4 regions of the Hafnia sp. CBA7124 genome follow, and region 2 is predicted to be linked to each of the others. Evidence: predicted binding sites of a transcription regulator. Region 2 holds the regulator's gene; each other region holds the start of a gene.
What was found. The regulator PhoB, encoded in region 2, activates phosphate uptake and scavenging genes when phosphate is short. The targets are predictions, from matches to a motif close to CTGTCATAAAACTGNCNNAT.
Positions count from the first base shown of each region.

Region 1: a site for PhoB is predicted at 2,086-2,105, ahead of phoA (alkaline phosphatase). Genes of this name have one in related genera too.
Region 3: a site for PhoB is predicted at 2,492-2,511, ahead of pstS (phosphate ABC transporter substrate-binding protein PstS). Genes of this name have one in related genera too.
Region 4: a site for PhoB is predicted at 2,607-2,626, ahead of glpT (glycerol-3-phosphate transporter). Genes of this name have one in related genera too.

Region 1 covers NZ_AP017469.1:811,017-815,922, forward strand. Annotated here, with positions in the region: gene lplT (lysophospholipid transporter LplT) at 1-795, shown strand, start outside; gene CPY98_RS03800 (NADP(H)-dependent aldo-keto reductase) at 841-1,881, opposite strand; gene phoA (alkaline phosphatase) at 2,210-3,601, shown strand; gene CPY98_RS03810 (polysaccharide biosynthesis protein) at 3,807-4,640, shown strand; gene CPY98_RS03815 (TerC family protein) at 4,695-4,906, opposite strand, start outside.
Region 2 covers NZ_AP017469.1:3,184,288-3,189,193, reverse strand. Annotated here, with positions in the region: gene CPY98_RS14715 (AAA family ATPase) at 1-181, opposite strand, end outside; gene sbcD (exonuclease subunit SbcD) at 178-1,452, opposite strand; gene phoB (phosphate response regulator transcription factor PhoB) at 1,682-2,371, shown strand; gene phoR (phosphate regulon sensor histidine kinase PhoR) at 2,622-3,971, shown strand; gene CPY98_RS14695 (PstS family phosphate ABC transporter substrate-binding protein) at 3,971-4,906, shown strand, end outside.
Region 3 covers NZ_AP017469.1:4,563,601-4,568,506, forward strand. Annotated here, with positions in the region: gene glmU (bifunctional UDP-N-acetylglucosamine diphosphorylase/glucosamine-1-phosphate N-acetyltransferase GlmU) at 1-367, shown strand, start outside; gene glmS (glutamine--fructose-6-phosphate transaminase (isomerizing)) at 598-2,430, shown strand; gene pstS (phosphate ABC transporter substrate-binding protein PstS) at 2,655-3,692, shown strand; gene pstC (phosphate ABC transporter permease PstC) at 3,756-4,742, shown strand; gene pstA (phosphate ABC transporter permease PstA) at 4,744-4,906, shown strand, end outside.
Region 4 covers NZ_AP017469.1:4,006,508-4,011,413, reverse strand. Annotated here, with positions in the region: gene glpQ (glycerophosphodiester phosphodiesterase) at 1-797, opposite strand, end outside; gene glpT (glycerol-3-phosphate transporter) at 1,039-2,394, opposite strand; gene glpA (anaerobic glycerol-3-phosphate dehydrogenase subunit A) at 2,841-4,496, shown strand; gene glpB (glycerol-3-phosphate dehydrogenase subunit GlpB) at 4,486-4,906, shown strand, end outside.

The DNA of each region.
Region 1 (4,906 bases), 2.2 Mb from region 2:
TTGATGGAGGCCTCCACGATCGCGGCGATCCTGATTGGATCGGTGGCGGGCGGTATGATGGCGGATCTCAATGTGATCGCGGCATTGGCACTATGCGTATTGGTTTATGGCGCAGCGGTGGCGGCTAATTGGTTCATACCGAAACTAAAAGCGGCGCATCCCGCGCAGTCATGGAATCCTGCCCGTATGGTGTCGATTTTCGGCAATGCGTGTCGGGTGTTATGGAATAATCAGGAAGCACGTTTTTCGCTGATTGGCACCAGCCTATTTTGGGGAGCCGGTGTTACGCTGCGTTTCCTGCTCGTGCTGTGGGTGCCAGTGGTGCTGAATATCACGGATAACACCACACCAACCTTGCTGAACGCGATGGTGGCGGTCGGGATTGTGATTGGCGCAGCGGCTGCGGCGAAACTTGTTACGCTTAGCACGGTGAAACGCTGTCTGCCTGTGGGCGTTTTGATTGGCGTTGTGGTGGCGTGGTTTGCAATGCAAAGCAGCCCATCGGTTTCTTATGCCCTGTTAGTGCTGGTGGGGATTTGCGGCGGCTTCTTTGTGGTGCCGCTAAATGCGTTGCTGCAAGAGCGTGGAAGGCACAGCGTAGGCGCGGGTAATGCTATCGCGGTACAGAATCTAGGTGAAAACACCGCCATGCTGCTGATGCTAGGGTTGTATTCGCTGGTGGTGAAAATCGGTGTCCCTGTGGTGGGGATCGGTGTGGGCTTCGGCGTGGTCTTTGCCTTGGCAATCGCGGGCGTCTGGGGATGGGACGTGGTGCGTAGAAAACGCAAAATTTAAATGGTTTTAAGTGCCCTCCCGGTAAAGGGAGGGCCGTTTTAGCACTTATGGTGCCGGATAAGTAAAGCGGCTATGAATCTCATCAATAGCCTTCAGCACATCTTCGTTGAGCACCAAATTTCTGCTTTCAATATTACTCTTCAACTGTTCCAGCGTGGTTGCGCCCAGCAAAGTGCTGGACACAAATGGCTGCTGACGCACAAACGCCAATGCCATCTGCGCGGGATCTAACCCATGTTTTTTCGCTAGTGCCACATATTCAGCAACGGCACCTTCGGTTTGCTTGCTGGTGTAGCGAGTGAAACGGCTAAACAGGGTGTTACGCGCCGTGGCGGGTTTTGCCCCGTTGAGGTATTTTCCGCTTAAGGTGCCGAAGCCTAAGCAAGAATAGGCCAGCAGCTCAACGCCTTCATATTGGCTGATTTCCGCTAATCCCACTTCAAAGCTGCGATTGAGCAAACTGTAGGGGTTTTGGATGGAAACGATACGCGGCAGATCGTGTTTTTCTGCCAGCTGTAGGTAACGCATGACGCCCCAAGGCGTTTCATTAGAAACCCCGATATAGCGAATTTTACCTGCACGAACTTGCTCAGACAGTGCTTCTAAGGTTTCTAAGATCGTGACTGCGGGCTTCTGTTCGGTATAGCGGTAACCCAGCTGACCGAAACAGTTGGTTGGCCGCTGAGGCCAATGCAGTTGGTAAAGATCGACATAATCGGTATTGAGCCGCTTTAAGCTGGCATCCAGCGCGGCGCGTATATTTTTACGATCGAGAGCTTGTTCAGGACGAATACCGCTGTCGTTGTTGCGCACAGGCCCGGTGATTTTCGTCGCCAGCACAATTTTCTCACGGTTGCCTCGTTTGGCTAGCCAACTGCCAATATAGGACTCGGTCAGACCTTGAGTTTCTGGGCGAGGCGGCACCGGATACATTTCTGCGGTATCAATCAGGTTAATTCCGCTGGCAATCGCCAGATCGAGTTGTGCGTGGGCATCAGCTTCGCTGTTTTGTTCCCCGAACGTCATGGTTCCTAAGCCCAGTTCGCTAACTTCCAGCGAGCTGTGTGGAATGCGGTGATATTGCATAGCTGAGCATCCTTCATGTATGGAACGTGTTCTTAGAGGATGGAACGTCATCCTCATTTTATTTCTGCTACTACTTTAGCAAGATTATATGGGCCTATACCCTTCATACTTGAAGCAACTCCAACTCCAACTCCAATTATTTTGGGTATATATTTACCTCGATATTTCGAGATTACGCCACATTGTCATATTTCTAGAACAACTCCGTCACAAAACCTTCACTAAGCCTTCTTATACTGCCTGCATCTTGAAGCGCGACGCGTATATGCAGAGTATTTATTTACAAGGAGATAGTGAAGTGGCCTCTAATAAAATTTTTTCGTTGTCGATGTTAAGCCTGATGATGTTAATGCCACCGGTGCAGGCCGCTAATCCGGCTGTCGCTGATTTAACGGCGCGAGCAGCCCAAGGGGATATCACCCAGTTTGGTGGTGCACGACGCATGACGCAGGATCAAACGACCGCACTCATTGCTTCTTTAAGTAATAAAACGGCTAAAAATGTCATTTTGCTGATTGGCGACGGTATGGGGGATTCTGAAATTACCTCTGCGCGTAACTATGCCGAAGGCGCTGGCGGCCAATTTAAAGGAATTGATGCCTTGCCGCTGACGGGGCAATACACGCATTACTCTTTGGATAAGAAAAGCCATAAACCAGACTATGTCACAGACTCTGCGGCTTCTGCGACCGCGTGGAGCACCGGAGTGAAAACCTACAATGGGGCTCTGGGCGTAGACGTGAACGGTAAGTCTCATCGCACCCTATTAGAGATGGCGAAAGCAGCGGGAAAAGCCACGGGCAACGTCTCAACGGCAGAGTTGCAGGATGCCACGCCTGCGGCACAGGCATCTCATGTAACCTCACGGAAATGCTATGGCCCAAGCAAAACGCTAGAACTGTGCCCAGGGAATGCGTTGGAAAATGGCGGTGAAGGCTCTATTACCGAGCAGCTTTTAAAGACCCGCGCCGACGTGACGCTGGGCGGTGGGGCCAAAACTTTCTCTGAAACGGCAAATTCAGGCGATTGGAAAGGCAAAACGCTGATGCAGCAGGCCGAAGGGCTTGGCTACCAGGTGGTCACGAATCTGGATGAGTTAAACAAACTGAGCATTGCTGACCAGCAAAAGCCGGTTCTGGGGCTCTTTTCTGAAGGCAACATGCCGGTACGCTGGCAGGGGCCAAAAGCGACCTATCACGGGAATCTGGATGGCGCGCCGGTAACCTGTAGCGTTAATCCTGAACGCAGCGCTTCTACGCCGACGCTGGCGCAGATGACAGAAAAAGCGATTTCGTTGTTAGATAAAAATCCAAAAGGTTTCTTCTTGCAGGTAGAAGGGGCGTCGATCGATAAACAAGATCATGCTGCTAATCCCTGTGGGCAATTCGGTGAGACCGTTGACTTAGATGAAGCGGTACAAAAAGCATTAGAATTTGCGCGCAAAGAGGGCAATACCTTGGTGATTGTGACCGCAGACCATGCCCATTCCAGCCAGATTATTGCACCCGATAGTAAAGCGCCGGGGCTGACTCAGGCGTTAACGACCAAAGATGGTGCGGTGATGGCGATTAGCTACGGCAATTCTGAAGGTGACTCACAGGAACATACGGGAACTCAGCTTCGTGTCGCAGCCTATGGGCCACATGCGGGTAACGTGGTTGGCTTGACCGATCAAACCGATCTGTTCTTTACCATGCGTAATGCGATGGGAATTAAGTAGCTGTTTATACTTATTATATAAGGAATAGCATTGGTCATTGGGTGGGGTTCCGCCCATATTTAACGGTGGGGAGGTGGGTGCTTCTTGGCACGCCTCCTAAAAAATAGATGGCGTTTAGATAAAGTAACTCTGCGGTAATACCTTATTGCATGTTATGTTTTGGCTATAAGTATTTTCATAGGCAGTATGTATTGCGCGTTATCTTATGAAAGAAAATAGTCCAGCAGATAAACAATCCCTTATTGAAAATGAAGTTGGAGAGCATCTCCGTTTTTATCGACTTTGCGGGATAATGGCTGCAGCAAGTGTCGTATTTATTACCTTACTAACGGTATTGGTGTATCCGGAAAGCATGCATGAAAATGCCTACCGCGTCGCTTGTCTGGTGTATGGCCCTGCAACACTTCTTTTACTCCTCGGCATGTTTAAATATCCAACGGTCTGCAGTTGGATATTATTCGCTGCTTTTCACGCCATGCTGCTGTATTTATTTATTGATGGCACGACGTTTAATCTCGTTATATCGACATTGTTTTCGTTATTCTTTTTATTCGGTGTTGTTGCGAATACCCAATTCTATCGTGGTATCGAACGACCGCTGTGGCTGGCGCAGCGTAGATGCAAACCAGTTGGGTTACTGTGTTTTATTGCATTACTGGCGGCTTTACTGAGCAGCGGGTATGCGTTTCGTTGGATTGAAAAGAAAAAAGAAGATCCGCTGCAGTGGATTGAATATCGCCGTGAAATGCTGAAACGCTATGTGGATACGACTCCGCAAGCTGATACTTCAGACAGCATGTTTAAGCTGCGTCGGGTCAGGTTGGAAGGGAAAACGCTGGTGTTTGTTTTCCGTGTTATTCCGCCATCGGATGAGCCGATTGAAAGCACTTTAGCCAAACATGCCAAAGATGATTTTATTGCACACTGCAAAGAGAAAGGAATTCGCCATTACAATATGAAAATCATGTACGTATATCACGTTGAGCAGCTCGAACATATCTTTGTGATGGATAAGAAAGACTGTGCTCAGATAGGTTAATAAAAAAGGAGAACGAGAGTTCTCCTTTTTTATTTGTGTATGAATAATCTGATGTTAATCGGTGCTTTTTTCTTTTTTGCTACGCAGCAAATTCAGCGCTTCAACCGTCATCGAGAAGAACATCGCAAAGTAAATGTAGCCTTTTGGTACATGTATGCCGAAGCTTTCCAGAATCAGGGTAAAGCCAACCAGTATTAGGAAGGATAGTGCCAGCATTTTTACCGATGGGTGGCGGGCGACAAATTCGCCGATTGGCCGAGCGGCAA
Region 2 (4,906 bases):
AGCGCGGCGTTTGGTGATACAGCGCCAAACAGAGTGCGTCGAGCAGCGTCGTTTTCCCTGCGCCGGTTGGGCCGGTGATGGCAAATAAGCCGTTATTGGCAAAGTCTTCACGGGTGAAATCGATCTTCCATTCGCCCTTGAGCGAGTTGATATTTTTTAACCGTAGGCTGAGGATTTTCATGCGCCATTCTCCTCGCGAGTGTCGTCTTGCTGTTGCGCTAACACCAGTTCATCCAACACCTGATGGAATTGATTTCGAATGCGTGATTGCTGTGCGAGTAGCGCGTCATCGTCGGTTTCTTCCTGTGCCAAACGGCGTTCAAACACATCGCTAACGCTCAGCTCGCTCAGCGTTTCTTTGTCTTGGCGCGTGAGGGCGCTTAAGCGTTGTTCTTTACTGCGGCGCAGCAAAATCACCTCAACGGGAAGGCTTTCTGCCTGCTGCTGGATCCGACGTTGCAGATCGTTTAAATAGGCGCTGCTGCTGATTTCAATATCTAGCCAGACCGGTTTTTCGCTCTCACTATGATCCGCCTTGATGGGTTTAAAGGCGGCGAGTTGTTGCTCGATTTGCTCAATGCTGCCTTTGATGAGCTGCATTGGCTGAAATTGGGGAACCGGCAAGAGCGTCACTTTGTCCAGCGTAGCACCAGAGAAATCCACTAAGCAGATGCTTTTCTCGCTGCCCAGTTCATCGAAGCTAAGGGGGATCGGCGAGCCGCTGTAGCGAATATGCTCGCTGCTGGTCACTCGCTGCGGACGATGGATATGGCCCAGTGCAATGTAATCGGCAGGAGGAAACGCGGAGGCCGGGAACGCATCGAGTGAACCAATATAGATATCACGCACTGAGTCAGACGTGCTGGCACCGATAGTGGTGAGATGTCCGGTGGCAATAATCGGCAGATTTCCACCTAAGGCGTCGCGTTCGGCAACGGCCAGATCGTACAACGACTGGTAATGTGCCGCGATAGCCTGCTGTAGCGCGTTTTGTTTTTCTGCGGCAGATTGCCCCGCCAGGCTGGTTTGGATATCTCGTGGGCGCAGATAAGGCACCGCGCACAGAATCGCGCCGACGGAACCGTCGCGTTGTTTAAGCGGTAATACCTGCTGTTGTAAATCGCCCGCGCTGCTGGCGATAACCTGTGTGTTCAAGCAGGCCAGCAAAGCGCGAGATTCATTCAGCGTGGCGACGGAGTCATGGTTGCCACCTAACACCACTAACTGGCAGCCCGTTGCCTGTAATTCCACCACGAAGCGGTTATACAGTTCGCGCGCGTAGCTCGGCGGTGAACCGGTATCAAACACGTCACCCGCCACAATAATGGCATCGACCTGATGCGCCGATGCTTGTTCAATGAGCCAGCGCAGAAAGGCCTGATGTTCAGCGCTACGGCTTTTGGTATAAAAATGCTGACCAAGGTGCCAGTCTGAAGTATGGATAAGACGCATGCGAGTCCTGCTGTCCTTGCTGAGCGTAGCGTGAGCCACGACGGAGAATGAAATCGATTATACGCAATCTATGAGGGAGGTGAACCTATGTCCGGCACTGAGGCCATAATCAGTCTGGGTTTACAAAACCATTTATTACAGTGATGCTTGGCATATTGTTTTTTTTCATAAATCTGTCATAAATCTGACGCATAATGGCGCCCGCAACCAAACTTAAGCAGGATTAACAATGGCCAGACGCATATTGGTAGTAGAAGATGAAGCGCCAATTCGTGAAATGGTGTGTTTTGTTTTAGAGCAAAACGGCTACCAACCGGTTGAAGCCGAAGATTATGACAGCGCGGTGAACTCGCTTTCTGAGCCTTATCCTGATTTAGTGCTGCTGGATTGGATGCTGCCGGGCGGTTCTGGGATCCAGTTCATCAAACATATGAAGCGCGAGGCGTTAACGCGTGAAATTCCTGTGATGATGCTGACCGCTCGCGGTGAAGAAGAAGATCGCGTGCGCGGTTTGGAAGTGGGCGCAGATGATTACATCACCAAGCCTTTTTCGCCCAAAGAGCTGGTGGCCAGAATTAAAGCCGTGATGCGCCGTATTTCTCCGATGGCGGTGGAAGAGGTGATCGAAGTGCAGGGGCTGAGTCTCGATCCGACGTCACATCGCGTGATGGCCAACGAAGCCCCGCTGGATATGGGACCGACTGAGTTTAAGTTGCTGCATTTTTTCATGACTCATCCCGAGCGCGTTTATAGCCGCGAGCAGTTGCTAAATCATGTCTGGGGCACTAACGTTTATGTAGAAGACCGCACCGTGGATGTTCATATCCGTCGGCTGCGCAAAGCGTTGGAGCTGAGCGGGCATGATAAAATGGTGCAAACCGTACGTGGGACGGGGTATCGTTTTTCGGCGCGTTTCTAACCCGCTATGCATATGCCGTGACGCTTGTTTAAAAGATCGGGATACACGGGTCTAGCACACCGCGGGTCGCTCAGGCGGCTTGCGCCGCTACGACCCCATCGGTGTACTCCCCCTAAAATCGAGCTTAAGTAAACGGTATGATTATGCATTGGGACCCTTAGTCGGGCCTCACTGATTTTGGGTATCACTATGTCGACTATTTCTATGCGGTTAAATCCGTTTATGTTGTTAAGAACAAAGAGCCAACATCGTGCTTGAACGCCTATCGTGGAAAAGACTGCTGTTGGAGTTGCTGTTTTGCTGCATTCCGGCGGTGATCCTTGGGCTGCTGATCGGCTATTTGCCGTGGTTCCTGCTGGCTGCGGTGTCTGCGCTTTTAGGCTGGCATTTCTATAACCAGCTGCGCCTTTCGCACTGGCTATGGGTCGATCGGAGTATGACGCCACCCGCGGGGCGAGGAAGCTGGGAGCCATTGTTCTACGGGCTGTATCAGATGCAGCAGCGTAATCGACGCCGTCGTCGCGAACTGGCACTGCTGATTAAACGTTTTCGCAGCGGCGCTGAGTCATTGCCCGATGCGGTGATTATGACGACCGAAGAAGGCAATATTTTCTGGTGTAATGGCTTGGCGCAACACCTGCTCGGTTTTCGTTGGCCGGAGGATAATGGTCAGCATATTCTTAACCTTCTGCGCTACCCCGAATTCACGCATTATCTGCAATCGCAAGATTTTTCCCGTCCGCTCACGCTGCATCTCAATAATGGCCGTTTCGTTGAATTTCGTGTGATGCCGTATGCCGAAGGCCAACTGCTGATGGTGGCTCGTGATGTGACGCAAACGCGGCAGTTAGAGGGCACGCGACGTAACTTCTTTGCCAACGTCAGCCACGAACTGCGTACGCCGCTGACCGTGTTACAGGGCTATCTCGAGATGATGAACGATGACGATATGGCGGCTCCGGTGCGGCAAAAGGCGCTGGCGACCATGCAAGAGCAGACCAAGCGCATGGACAGCTTGGTGAAACAGCTATTAACTCTCTCTAAAATCGAAGCGGCTCCGCCCATTGCCTTGAATGAAATTGTTGATGTGCCGGTGATGCTGCATATGCTGGAGCGTGAGGCGCTGTCGTTGAGCAACGGTCGTCATGAAATCACCTTCCGCATCAACGATAAACTCAAAGTGTTCGGCAACGACGATCAGCTGCGTAGCGCGGTTTCTAATCTGGTATATAACGCGGTGAACCACACGCCGGACGGCACCAAAATTGAAGTCTGCTGGCAGCAAACCACCCAAGGGGCGCAGTTTGAAGTTAGCGACAATGGGCCCGGTATTGCGGCGGAGCATTTGGGGCGTTTAACGGAGCGTTTTTATCGGGTCGATAAAGCGCGCTCGCGTCAAACCGGCGGCAGCGGTTTGGGGCTTGCCATAGTCAAACACGCGCTGAATCATCATGAAGCCACGCTCAACATCATGAGTGAAATTGGCTTGGGCACGCGCTTTGTGTTTACACTGCCGCCGCATCTCATCGTGCCACTGGCAGGTGAGAGCATGACGCAAAAAAACAAAGGCCAGAAAGGGCTACCGAGCAAGGAAATCTGATGCAGGGACGTCAAATCAAACAATGGAAGGCTGCGCTGATTGGCGTCGTTTGTGGTTTTATCTCGTTACCCGCGCTGGCCATAGGCCAATCGATGCTGTCGGGGAATTTGTCCAGTGCCGGTTCGGATACGATGGTGAACCTGATGGCGCTGTGGGCCAATAACTTTTCGCAGAGTAACCCTAATGTCAACGTGCAACTTCAGGCGGCGGGTTCGTCCAGCGCGCCCACGGCGTTGGCTGCGGGCGCTGCTCAGCTAGGCCCGATGAGTCGCCCGATGAAAGCGGCGGAAATCGCGGCTTTCGAGCAACATTATGGTTATCCTCCGCTAGCGGTGCCGGTCGCTTTAGATGCCTTAGTGGTACTGGTACATCAAGACAATCCGCTGCGTGAAATCAGTTTTAATCAATTAGACAGCATCTATTCCAGCACGCTGCGCTGTGGTGATTCAACGCCGATTACCCAATGGAAAGCGCTGGGTTTGGGCGGAGAGTGGAAGTCGCGAGCAATTTCGCTCTATGGGCGAAACTCAGCGTCGGGCACCTATGGTTATTTCAAACAGCAGGTGTTGTGTAACGGTGATTTCAGCCCACGCGTCAACGAGCTGCCAGGTTCGGCATCGGTCGTGCAGGCGGTTGCGGGTTCTCTCAATAGCATTGGCTACGCCAGCATCGGTTTTCGTGCCAGCGGCGTACATATGCTGGCGGTTAGCCAGTTTGGCGGTCCAGCGATTGAGCCGACGGCGGAAAATATTGTGCAAGGCCGCTACCCATTAGTGCGTCATCTGTATATCTATGTGAACAAAGCGCCGGGGAAACCTTTATCACCGCTAACCGCCGCCTTTATGGACAGCGTGCTGTCGGCACAGGGCCAAAAACAGGTGTCACAAGACGGTTATATGCCGTTATCGGCGGCAGATATTGCACAGGCGAGGGCG
Region 3 (4,906 bases), 1.4 Mb from region 2:
AGGTGCGGATTTGGCTGAAAAAGCGCATGTTGGCAACTTCGTTGAGATGAAGAAAGCGCGCTTGGGCAAAGGCTCCAAAGCGGGACACCTTTCCTATTTAGGCGATGCGGAGATTGGCGACAACGTGAACATTGGTGCGGGTACGATCACCTGTAACTACGATGGCGCCAATAAATTCAAGACCATTATCGGTGACGATGTGTTTGTGGGGTCTGATACTCAGCTGGTGGCCCCAGTCACCATTGGCAACGGTGTCACTATTGCTGCGGGCACCACCGTAACGAAAAACGTGGCGGAAAAAGAGCTGGTTTTAAGCCGCGTTAAGCAAACGCATATCCAAGGCTGGAAGCGCCCAGTAAAGAAATAGCTGCTAAATAAGATAGGTTATCCCCGTTAAATCCGGTTGATGATTACATCGGTAATCTATTTTGCACTGTGCCTTGTTTATCAAGGCACAGAACAAAATAAGCAGTAAACAATAATATCCCCATAGGGGAATCGCCCCAATCTCTACAGGCTCGGGGCACCAAATCAGATCGTACGGACATCGACAGAACAGCTAATGAAAGGCTGTTCTTGTTATAGGAATCAAACACTATGTGTGGAATTGTTGGCGCAGTTGCGCAGCGTGATATTGCAGAAATCCTGTTAGAAGGTCTGCGTCGTTTAGAATACCGTGGTTATGATTCTGCGGGTCTGGCGGTTGTTGATCATCAGGGGCATATGCAGCGTATCCGCCGCGTCGGAAAGGTACAGGCTCTCAGTGATGCCGTAGCGGAAAGCCCAATGACCGGTGGAACCGGTATTGCGCATACTCGCTGGGCAACACACGGTGAACCCACTGAACATAATGCGCACCCGCATATTTCTGAACATATTGCCGTGGTACACAACGGTATTATCGAAAACTACGAATCTCTTCGTGCGTTGCTGATTGAGCGTGGCTATCACTTTACGTCTGAAACTGACACCGAAGTGATCGCGCATCTCACCCATTGGGAGCAGCAACAGGCAGGTGGTTCGCTATTAGAAGTTGTTCAACGCGTTATTCCACAGCTGCGCGGTGCTTACGGTACCGTCGTGATGGATGCTCGTCATCCCGATGTACTGGTCACCGCTCGCTCTGGTAGCCCGCTGGTGATTGGTTGCGGGATGGGCGAAAACTTTATTGCCTCCGATCAGCTGGCACTGTTGCCTGTGACCCGCCGTTTTATCTTCTTGGAAGAGGGTGATATTGCTGAAGTGACCCGCCGCACGGTGAAGATCTTTGATAAAGAAGGCAATGCCGTTGAACGCACAGAAATTGAATCCAACGTGCAATATGACGCGGGTGACAAAGGCGCATATCGCCACTACATGCAAAAAGAGATCTACGAACAGCCGCTAGCCATCAAAAATACCCTTGAAGGGCGTTTTAGCCACGGCAAAGTGGATCTGGGTGAACTTGGTGAGAAAGCCGATACGCTGCTGGCGAAGGTTGAGCACATCCAAATTATCGCCTGTGGGACTTCATACCACTCGGGTATGGTGGCGCGCTATTGGTTTGAATCTCTGGCCGGTGTACCTTGTGACGTGGAGATTGCTTCTGAATTCCGCTATCGCAAGTCTGCGGTACGCAAAAACAGCCTGATCATTACGTTATCTCAGTCGGGTGAAACGGCGGATACGTTAGCGGCTTTACGTTTGTCCAAAGAGATTGGCTATTTAGGCTCGTTGGCTATCTGTAACGTAGCCAGTTCGTCGCTGGTGCGTGAATCTGATTTGGCTCTGATGACCAAAGCGGGAACAGAAATCGGTGTTGCGTCAACCAAAGCGTTTACCACTCAGTTAACCGTTTTGCTGATGCTGGTGGCGCGTATTGGCCGCCTGCATGCGATGCCTGAACAGGTTGAGCACGATATCGTTCACGCCCTTCAAGCACTGCCTGCGCGTATTGAACAGATGTTATCAATGGATCAGGGCATTGAAGAACTGGCCGAAGATTTCATGGATAAGCAGCATGCCCTATTCCTCGGTCGTGGCGATCAGTATCCCATCGCAATGGAAGGGGCTCTGAAGCTTAAAGAGATCTCCTATATTCATGCAGAAGCCTATGCGGCTGGTGAACTCAAACACGGGCCACTGGCGCTGATTGATGCCGATATGCCGGTGGTTGTGATTGCGCCAAACAACGAACTGTTGGAAAAGTTGAAATCCAATATTGAAGAAGTTCGCGCGCGCGGCGGTTTGCTGTATGTCTTTGCCGATAAAGACGCTGGTTTCACCGATAGCGAAGGGATGCGCATTATTTCTCTGCCGCACGTAGAAGAGGTCATTGCACCGATCTTCTATACCGTTCCGCTTCAGCTGCTTTCGTATCATGTGGCGCTCATCAAAGGCACTGATGTCGATCAGCCACGAAATCTGGCTAAATCGGTAACCGTTGAGTAATCCCATCTCTAAGCCCCGTTCGCGGGGCTTTTTCATTTTTCTCCGCCAACAAACATTTCATTTGTAATAAAACTGTCATATTCCATACATTTTACTGTCATCAAACTGCCTTATTTTCCCTCCTGCACCATACTTAAACTTGATTGTTCACACTGATGCTGATGAATAACACTCCCTGTGGAGGGAATATGAAGCCGATGCGTTCCTTGGTTGTCACTAAAAAAATGGTTACCCATAAGACTGTTGCTGCCATTGTTGCTGCAACTTGCTCTCTGACTACAATGTCTGCATTCGCTGCGACCAGCTTGACCGGTGCCGGTGCGACTTTCCCCGCGCCTGTTTATGCTAAGTGGGCAGATACCTATCAGAAAGAAACCGGTAACAAAGTTAACTATCAAGGTATTGGTTCTTCCGGCGGCGTTAAGCAAATTATTGCAAACACCGTTGATTTCGGTGCATCTGATGCGCCTCTGACTGATGAAAAACTGGCCGCAGACGGTCTGTTCCAGTTCCCAACCGTTATCGGTGGAGTGGTGCTGGCGGTGAATATTCCGGGATTGAAATCTGGCGAACTGACGCTGGATGGCAAAACTCTGGGTGATATCTATCTGGGCAACATCAAAAAATGGAATGATCCAGCGATCACCAAATTAAACCCAGGTTTAAAACTACCAGATACTAATATTGCCGTGGTTCGCCGCGCTGATGGCTCTGGCACTTCTTACGTCTTCACCAACTATCTGGCGAAAGTAAACGCAGATTGGAAATCTAAAGTTGGTGCAGGTTCTACCGTTAACTGGCCAACCGGTTTGGGCGGCAAAGGTAACGACGGCGTTGCTGCGTTCATCCAGCGTCTGCCAGGTTCTATTGGCTACGTTGAGTACGCTTACGTTAAGCAAAGCAAGCTGGCTTATACCAAGCTGATTTCTGCGGATGGCGACGCTGTTCTGCCAACGGAAGAGAGCTTTAGCAACGCGGCTAAAGGCGCTGACTGGAGTAAATCCTTCGCCCAAGACCTGACCAACCAGAAAGGCGCTAATGCATGGCCTATCAGCTCCACCACCTTCATTCTGGTGCATAAAGATCAGCAGAAACCAGAGCAGGGCGCTGCGGTACTGAAATTCTTCGACTGGGCCTATAAAAATGGCGGCAAAGAAGCGAGCGCCTTGGACTATGCACCGTTGCCTAACGCTGTCGTTGAGCAAATCCGTGCAGCATGGAAGACCAACGTAAAAGACAGTTCAGGTAAAGCGCTGTACTAATGTTTCATCCGCTTCCAGAGCCGATGCTTTGGAAGCGGAACTCTAGTTTAAGAAGAGAATCACATGGCTGATCATCCGTTATCTAAGCCTTCATTGCCCAAGAAAGAATCAAAAATAAGACCACCGAGCAAAAACGGTGACGTTATCTTTGGTGCTCTAGTCAAACTAGCAGCGCTGATTACCCTATTGTTGCTGGGCGGCATCATTGTTTCGCTGTTTATCGCGTCGCTGCCGAGCATTCAGAAGTTTGGCTTCGCTTTCCTGTGGTCCAAAGAGTGGGACGCACCGGCGGAGCAGTTTGGTGCGTTGGTGCCGATTTACGGCACGATCGTCACCTCTATCATCGCCTTGGTGATAGCCGTTCCGGTGAGCTTTGGGATTGCGTTGTTCCTGACCGAACTCGCGCCAAACTGGCTGCGCCGTCCGCTGGGTGTTGCGATTGAGCTATTGGCCGCTATTCCGAGCATTGTTTATGGCATGTGGGGCCTGTTTGTTTTTGCTCCGCTGTTTGCCGAATATTTCCAAACCCCGGTGGGTGATGTGCTTTCCGGTATTCCGATTGTGGGTGACCTCTTTGCTGGCCCTGCGTTTGGTATCGGTATTTTGGCTGCCGGTGTGATTCTTGCCATCATGATCATTCCTTATATTGCCGCCGTAATGCGTGACGTTTTTGAGCAAACGCCGGTGATGATGAAAGAATCTGCCTACGGCATTGGCTGTACGACGTGGGAAGTGATGAGCCGCATTGTTCTTCCGTTCACCAAAAATGGGGTGATCGGCGGCATCATGCTGGGGTTAGGGCGCGCGCTGGGCGAAACCATGGCGGTGACTTTCGTCATTGGTAATACCTACCAGCTCGACAGCGCTTCGCTGTTTATGCCAGGGAACAGCATTACTTCTGCGTTGGCGAATGAATTTGCTGAGGCCGAGTCAGGTCTGCATACGGCGGCGCTGATGGAGTTAGGTCTGATCCTGTTTGTTATCACGTTCATTGTGTTGGCGTTGTCCAAGCTGATGATTTTACGTCTTGATAAGAATGAGGGACGTTAAGATGGCGATGATTGATACGAATGACGCACAGGCTTTAGCCAGTTCACGCCGAAAAATGCAGGCGTGGCGTCGTCAGAAAAACCGCATTGCGCTGTTTTTGTCTATGGTCACGATGGCCTTTGGGCTGTTCTGGCTGGTGTGGATTTTATTTTCGACGATCACGA
Region 4 (4,906 bases), 820 kb from region 2:
CCAATGCCGTCGGCATATTGCGCAATCTGCTTCATCGCACCCGGTTTAAACATCCAGTCGTAGTCGTAGTTCACCCACGTGCCGTCTGGTTTTTTCTCATAGGTTTCATTCCAGTCGGTATAAGCAATCAGCTGAACCAGTTTGAGATCCATGCCCATCTTAGGCTCTAACTCGGTTTTGATGCGCTTAAGCTCGTTTGGATCGAAACATTGCAGATAAACATTGTCGTTCTTGCCGGTGTAGCCGTATTGCTTCAGCACCTGTAGCACTTTGGTGGAGATGTCTTTGCCTTCTTGCTGGTGGAACCACGGCGCTTTTATCTCTGGGTAAATCCCGATGTTTTTGCCCGTTGAGTGGTTAAGCCCTTGGACAAACTCGATCTCTTCTTCAAAGGTGTGAATGCGGAAATCAGATTTTCCCATTGGGAAACGGCCCGGATAGCTTTGCACGCGCTTGCCGTCTTTAATGTCAAAACCTTCGGTGAATTTCAGCGATTTGATTTCGTCGAGGGTGAAATCAATCGCGTAGTAGCGCCCATCTTTACGTGCGCGATCGGGGAAACGGTCGGCAACATCGGTCACACGATCCAGATAATGGTCATGCAGGACAACTAATTTGTCGTCCTTAGTCATCACCAAATCCTGCTCGAGAAAATCTGCGCCTTGAGCATAAGCCATGGCCTTAGAAGGCAGGGAATGTTCCGGCAGATAGCCGCTCGCGCCGCGGTGCGCAATAACCACTTTATCGGCGGCCTGCGCGCTCATCGCCAGCGTGCCGCTTAATAGCAATCCTGCCATGATGGTATTGAGTCGTAGGGTCATAGAGGTTTTCCTTATTTTTAGAGGTCTATACCCGCCATACTTCAAGCTGCTCATGCGTTGGCTGCGTTCAATCACCCGAATCACTTACCAGAGTAAGTTCATCGGGATTCTTTCTCTTGCGGCTTTCAAGCAACTCGAATTATTTTGGGTCTATTTGGGTAAAAAAAAGGCCGTGACGCAGGAAGCAACGACACGGCCTAGTGAAACTTTTTAAAAATTAGTTCCCGCGGTTTGCCGCGATTTCTTCGTGATGTTTTTTCTCGTTGATCATCACGACTAACAGCAGGATAACGGCGAGAATGCTACCGCCAATCATCACCATAAAGCCGCCGTCCCAGCCGAAGAAGTCAACGGTGTAACCCACGATGGCGCTGGCTGCAACCGAGCCACCTAAGTAACCGAACAGACCGGTAAAGCCCGCTGCGGTACCCGCTGCTTTTTTCGGTGCCAGCTCTAGTGCGTGCAGGCCGATAAGCATAACAGGGCCGTAAATCAGGAAGCCGATGATAATCATACAAGCCATATCGACGCCAGGGTTGCCGGCTGGGTTCATCCAGTAAACGATGGTGGCGATGGTGACCAGAACCATGAAGAACACGCCGGTGGCGCCACGGTTGCCGCGGAACACTTTATCCGACATCCAGCCGCACAGCAGGGTGCCTGGAATACCCGCATATTCATACAGGAAGTAAGCCCAAGAGGATTTATCCAGCGCGAAGTGTTTCACTTCTTTCAGATAGGTTGGTGACCAATCCAGAATGCCGTAGCGCAGCAGATAAACAAACACGTTCGCGATAGCGATGTACCACAGCAGTTTGTTAGGCAGCACGTACTGCATGAAGATTTGCTTAGCGGTCAGCTCTTCTTCGGCTTTCTCAGAATAATCATCCGGATAGTCGTTTTTATACTCTTCAATCGGTGGCAAACCACAAGACTGCGGAGTATCGCGCATCAGGCCGAAAGCGATCAGAGCAACAACAATGGCTGCGATGGCTGGCATATACAGCGCCGCGTGCCAGTCGTTAAACCATGCCATCCCCAACAGGAACAGAAGTGGTGGCAAGCCGCCGCCGACGTTATGCGCACAGTTCCACACGGAAACGATGCTGCCACGCTCTTTCTGTGACCACCAGTGAACCATGGTACGTCCACATGGAGGCCATCCCATCCCTTGGAACCAACCACACAGGAACAGCAGAACGAACATGACCGCAATGCTGGAGGTTGCCCATGGCACAAAGCCCATAAAGAGCATCACGGCAGCGGCCAAAATCAGACCGGCAGGCAAGAATACGCGCGGGTTCGAGCGGTCAGAGACCGAACCCATAATGAATTTCGAGAAACCGTACGCGATTGAAATCCCGGAAAGGGCAAAGCCCAGATCGCCACGAGAGAAACCTTGTTCGATAAGGTACGGCATTGCTAGCGTAAAGTTTTTACGCACCAGATAGTAGGCAGCGTAGCCGAAGAAGATCCCCATGAAGATCTGCCAACGTAAACGACGATAGGTCGGATCGACCTGAGCGTCAGGCAAGCGCTTCGCGTGCGCTGCGGGTTTAAAAATACTTAACATGTAGATATGCCTCCGATGGCTTTCTCTTCTTTATATGTATCCTGAACCGATTCCCCAGTGAGCCCGGTTAAGGTTTGCTGTGTGCCAACAAAAAATAGAACAGCAATGGTGTTGTCTTACGCTATTTTCCGTTCAGTGGTGGTCATTCCATTTTCTTTTTCGAGCGTAGAGTATTCAAACGCGCATTTCGTTACTGTGAGAGATCGCGCAAATTGTTACAGTTTTATGAATGCGATGCTGATTTTGAGCGGTTAGTTAATTTTTTGAAACCAAAAATCACATACATCTAGTGATAATGATCACAAAAATGGTGAAATACGCGCTAATCACTTTCGTTTTGTGCGCGTATTTGCTCCTTATCAAACAATTTCTGTGTGGGTTATGTCTTAATAAGCACAACTATTTATCAGTACATTCATTGTTGTGATTAAGGTCGGGAGCCACACATGCTACAAAGCCCAGCGACACAAGAGACTGATGTCATCATCATCGGGGGCGGTGCGACCGGTGCAGGGATTGCACGTGACTGCGCACGCCGTGGCCTGCGTTGTATTTTATTGGAGCGCCACGATATTGCGACGGGCGCAACGGGGCGCAATCACGGCCTTTTGCACAGCGGTGCGCGTTATGCGGTAACCGACGGCGAATCCGCGCGTGAATGTATTGAAGAAAACAAAATTCTTAAGCGCATTGCTCGTCACTGCGTTGAACGCTCAGATGGCCTGTTTATCACGCTTCCTGAAGATGATTTAGGTTTTCAATCTGGCTTTATCGAGGCCTGTCAAAAAGCGGGTATTGATGCGCAGGCCATCGATCCTAAAGAGGCGCTACGTCTGGAGCCTGCGGCTAACCCCGCTCTGATTGGCGCGGTACGCGTGCCTGATGGCACCGTTGATCCATTCCGTCTCACCGCCGCCAATATGTTGGATGCGCGTGAGCATGGCGCACAGGTGCTGACCTATCACGAAGTGAGCGGATTATTACGCCACGGCGATCGCATCACCGGCGTGCGCGTTATCGACCATAAATCGCGTGAAAGCTATGAAATTCATGCACAAATCGTGGTGAATGCTGCGGGGATTTGGGGTCAGCACATTGCTGAGTATGCCGATTTACGGGTACGCATGTTCCCAGCCAAAGGTGCGCTGTTGATCCTTGGGCATCGCATCAACAATATGGTGATCAACCGTTGCCGCAAGCCCGCCGATGCCGATATTTTGGTGCCGGGCGATACCATTTCGCTGATCGGCACCACCTCAACGCACATCGATTACGATCAGATCGACAACATGATCGTGACGCCGGAAGAAGTCGATATCTTGATCCGCGAGGGCGAGAAGCTTTCGCCTAAATTGGCGAGAACGCGAATCTTGCGCGCCTATGCGGGCGTGCGCCCGTTGGTTGCCAGCGACGACGATCCAAGCGGGCGTAATGTGAGCCGCGGCATTGTGCTGCTCGATCATGCGGTTCGAGATGGCCTAGAAGGCTTTATTACTATCACCGGCGGCAAGCTGATGACCTATCGCCTGATGGCGGAATGGGCGACAGATAAAGTCTGTGAGAAACTCGGTATTACAACCGCGTGTACCACCGCGACCGAGGCGCTGCCGGGATCTCAACATTCCGCCGAAGAGACGCTGCGTAAGGTGATCTCGTTGCCTGCCACGATCAGGGGGTCGGCGGTTTATCGTCATGGCGATCGCGCCGATCGTATGCTGGCGGGCGATCGTCTTAGCAACAGTTTGGTATGTGAATGTGAAGCCGTTACCGCCGGGGAAGTGCGCTATGCGGTTGATTCTCTGACGGTGAATAATCTGGTGGATTTGCGCCGACGTACCCGTGTGGGCATGGGCACCTGTCAGGGCGAGCTTTGCGCCTGCCGCGCTGCGGGTCTGCTTAATCGTTTTAAAGTTACCACGCCGAAGCAATCTATCGATCAGCTCTCTCATTTCCTTAATGAACGTTGGAAAGGCGTGCGCCCAATAGCATGGGGCGACGCGCTGCGCGAAAGCGAATTTACGGCTTGGGTTTATCAAGGTTTATGCGGCATGGAAGCACCCGCGCAGAATCAGGGCGCTCAGGAGAATGACAATGAAATTTGACACGGTAATGATTGGCGGCGGCTTGGCTGGGCTATTGTGCGGTATTCGATTAGCTGAGGCTGGGCAAAAATGCGCCATTGTGAGTTCGGGTCAAAGCGCGCTGCATTTTTCTTCTGGCTCGCTGGATCTGTTATGTCATCTGCCTGACGGCAGCGCCGTAGAGCAACCGCTGGCCGTGTTGGAATCTTTGTCGGCTCAGGCTCCACAGCATCCTTATAGCTTAATGGGGCATGATGCCGTGGTGCGTTATGCCGCGGAATCGGAACGTTTGCTGGAACGCAGCGGGCTGGCATTAGTGGGAAGCTGTCAACAAAACCATTTACGCGTCACGCCGTTGGGAACGCGCAGAGCAACGTGGCTGAGCCCAAACGAAGTGCCGGTGAGCGCACTGGATCAGCCGCTGCCGTGGG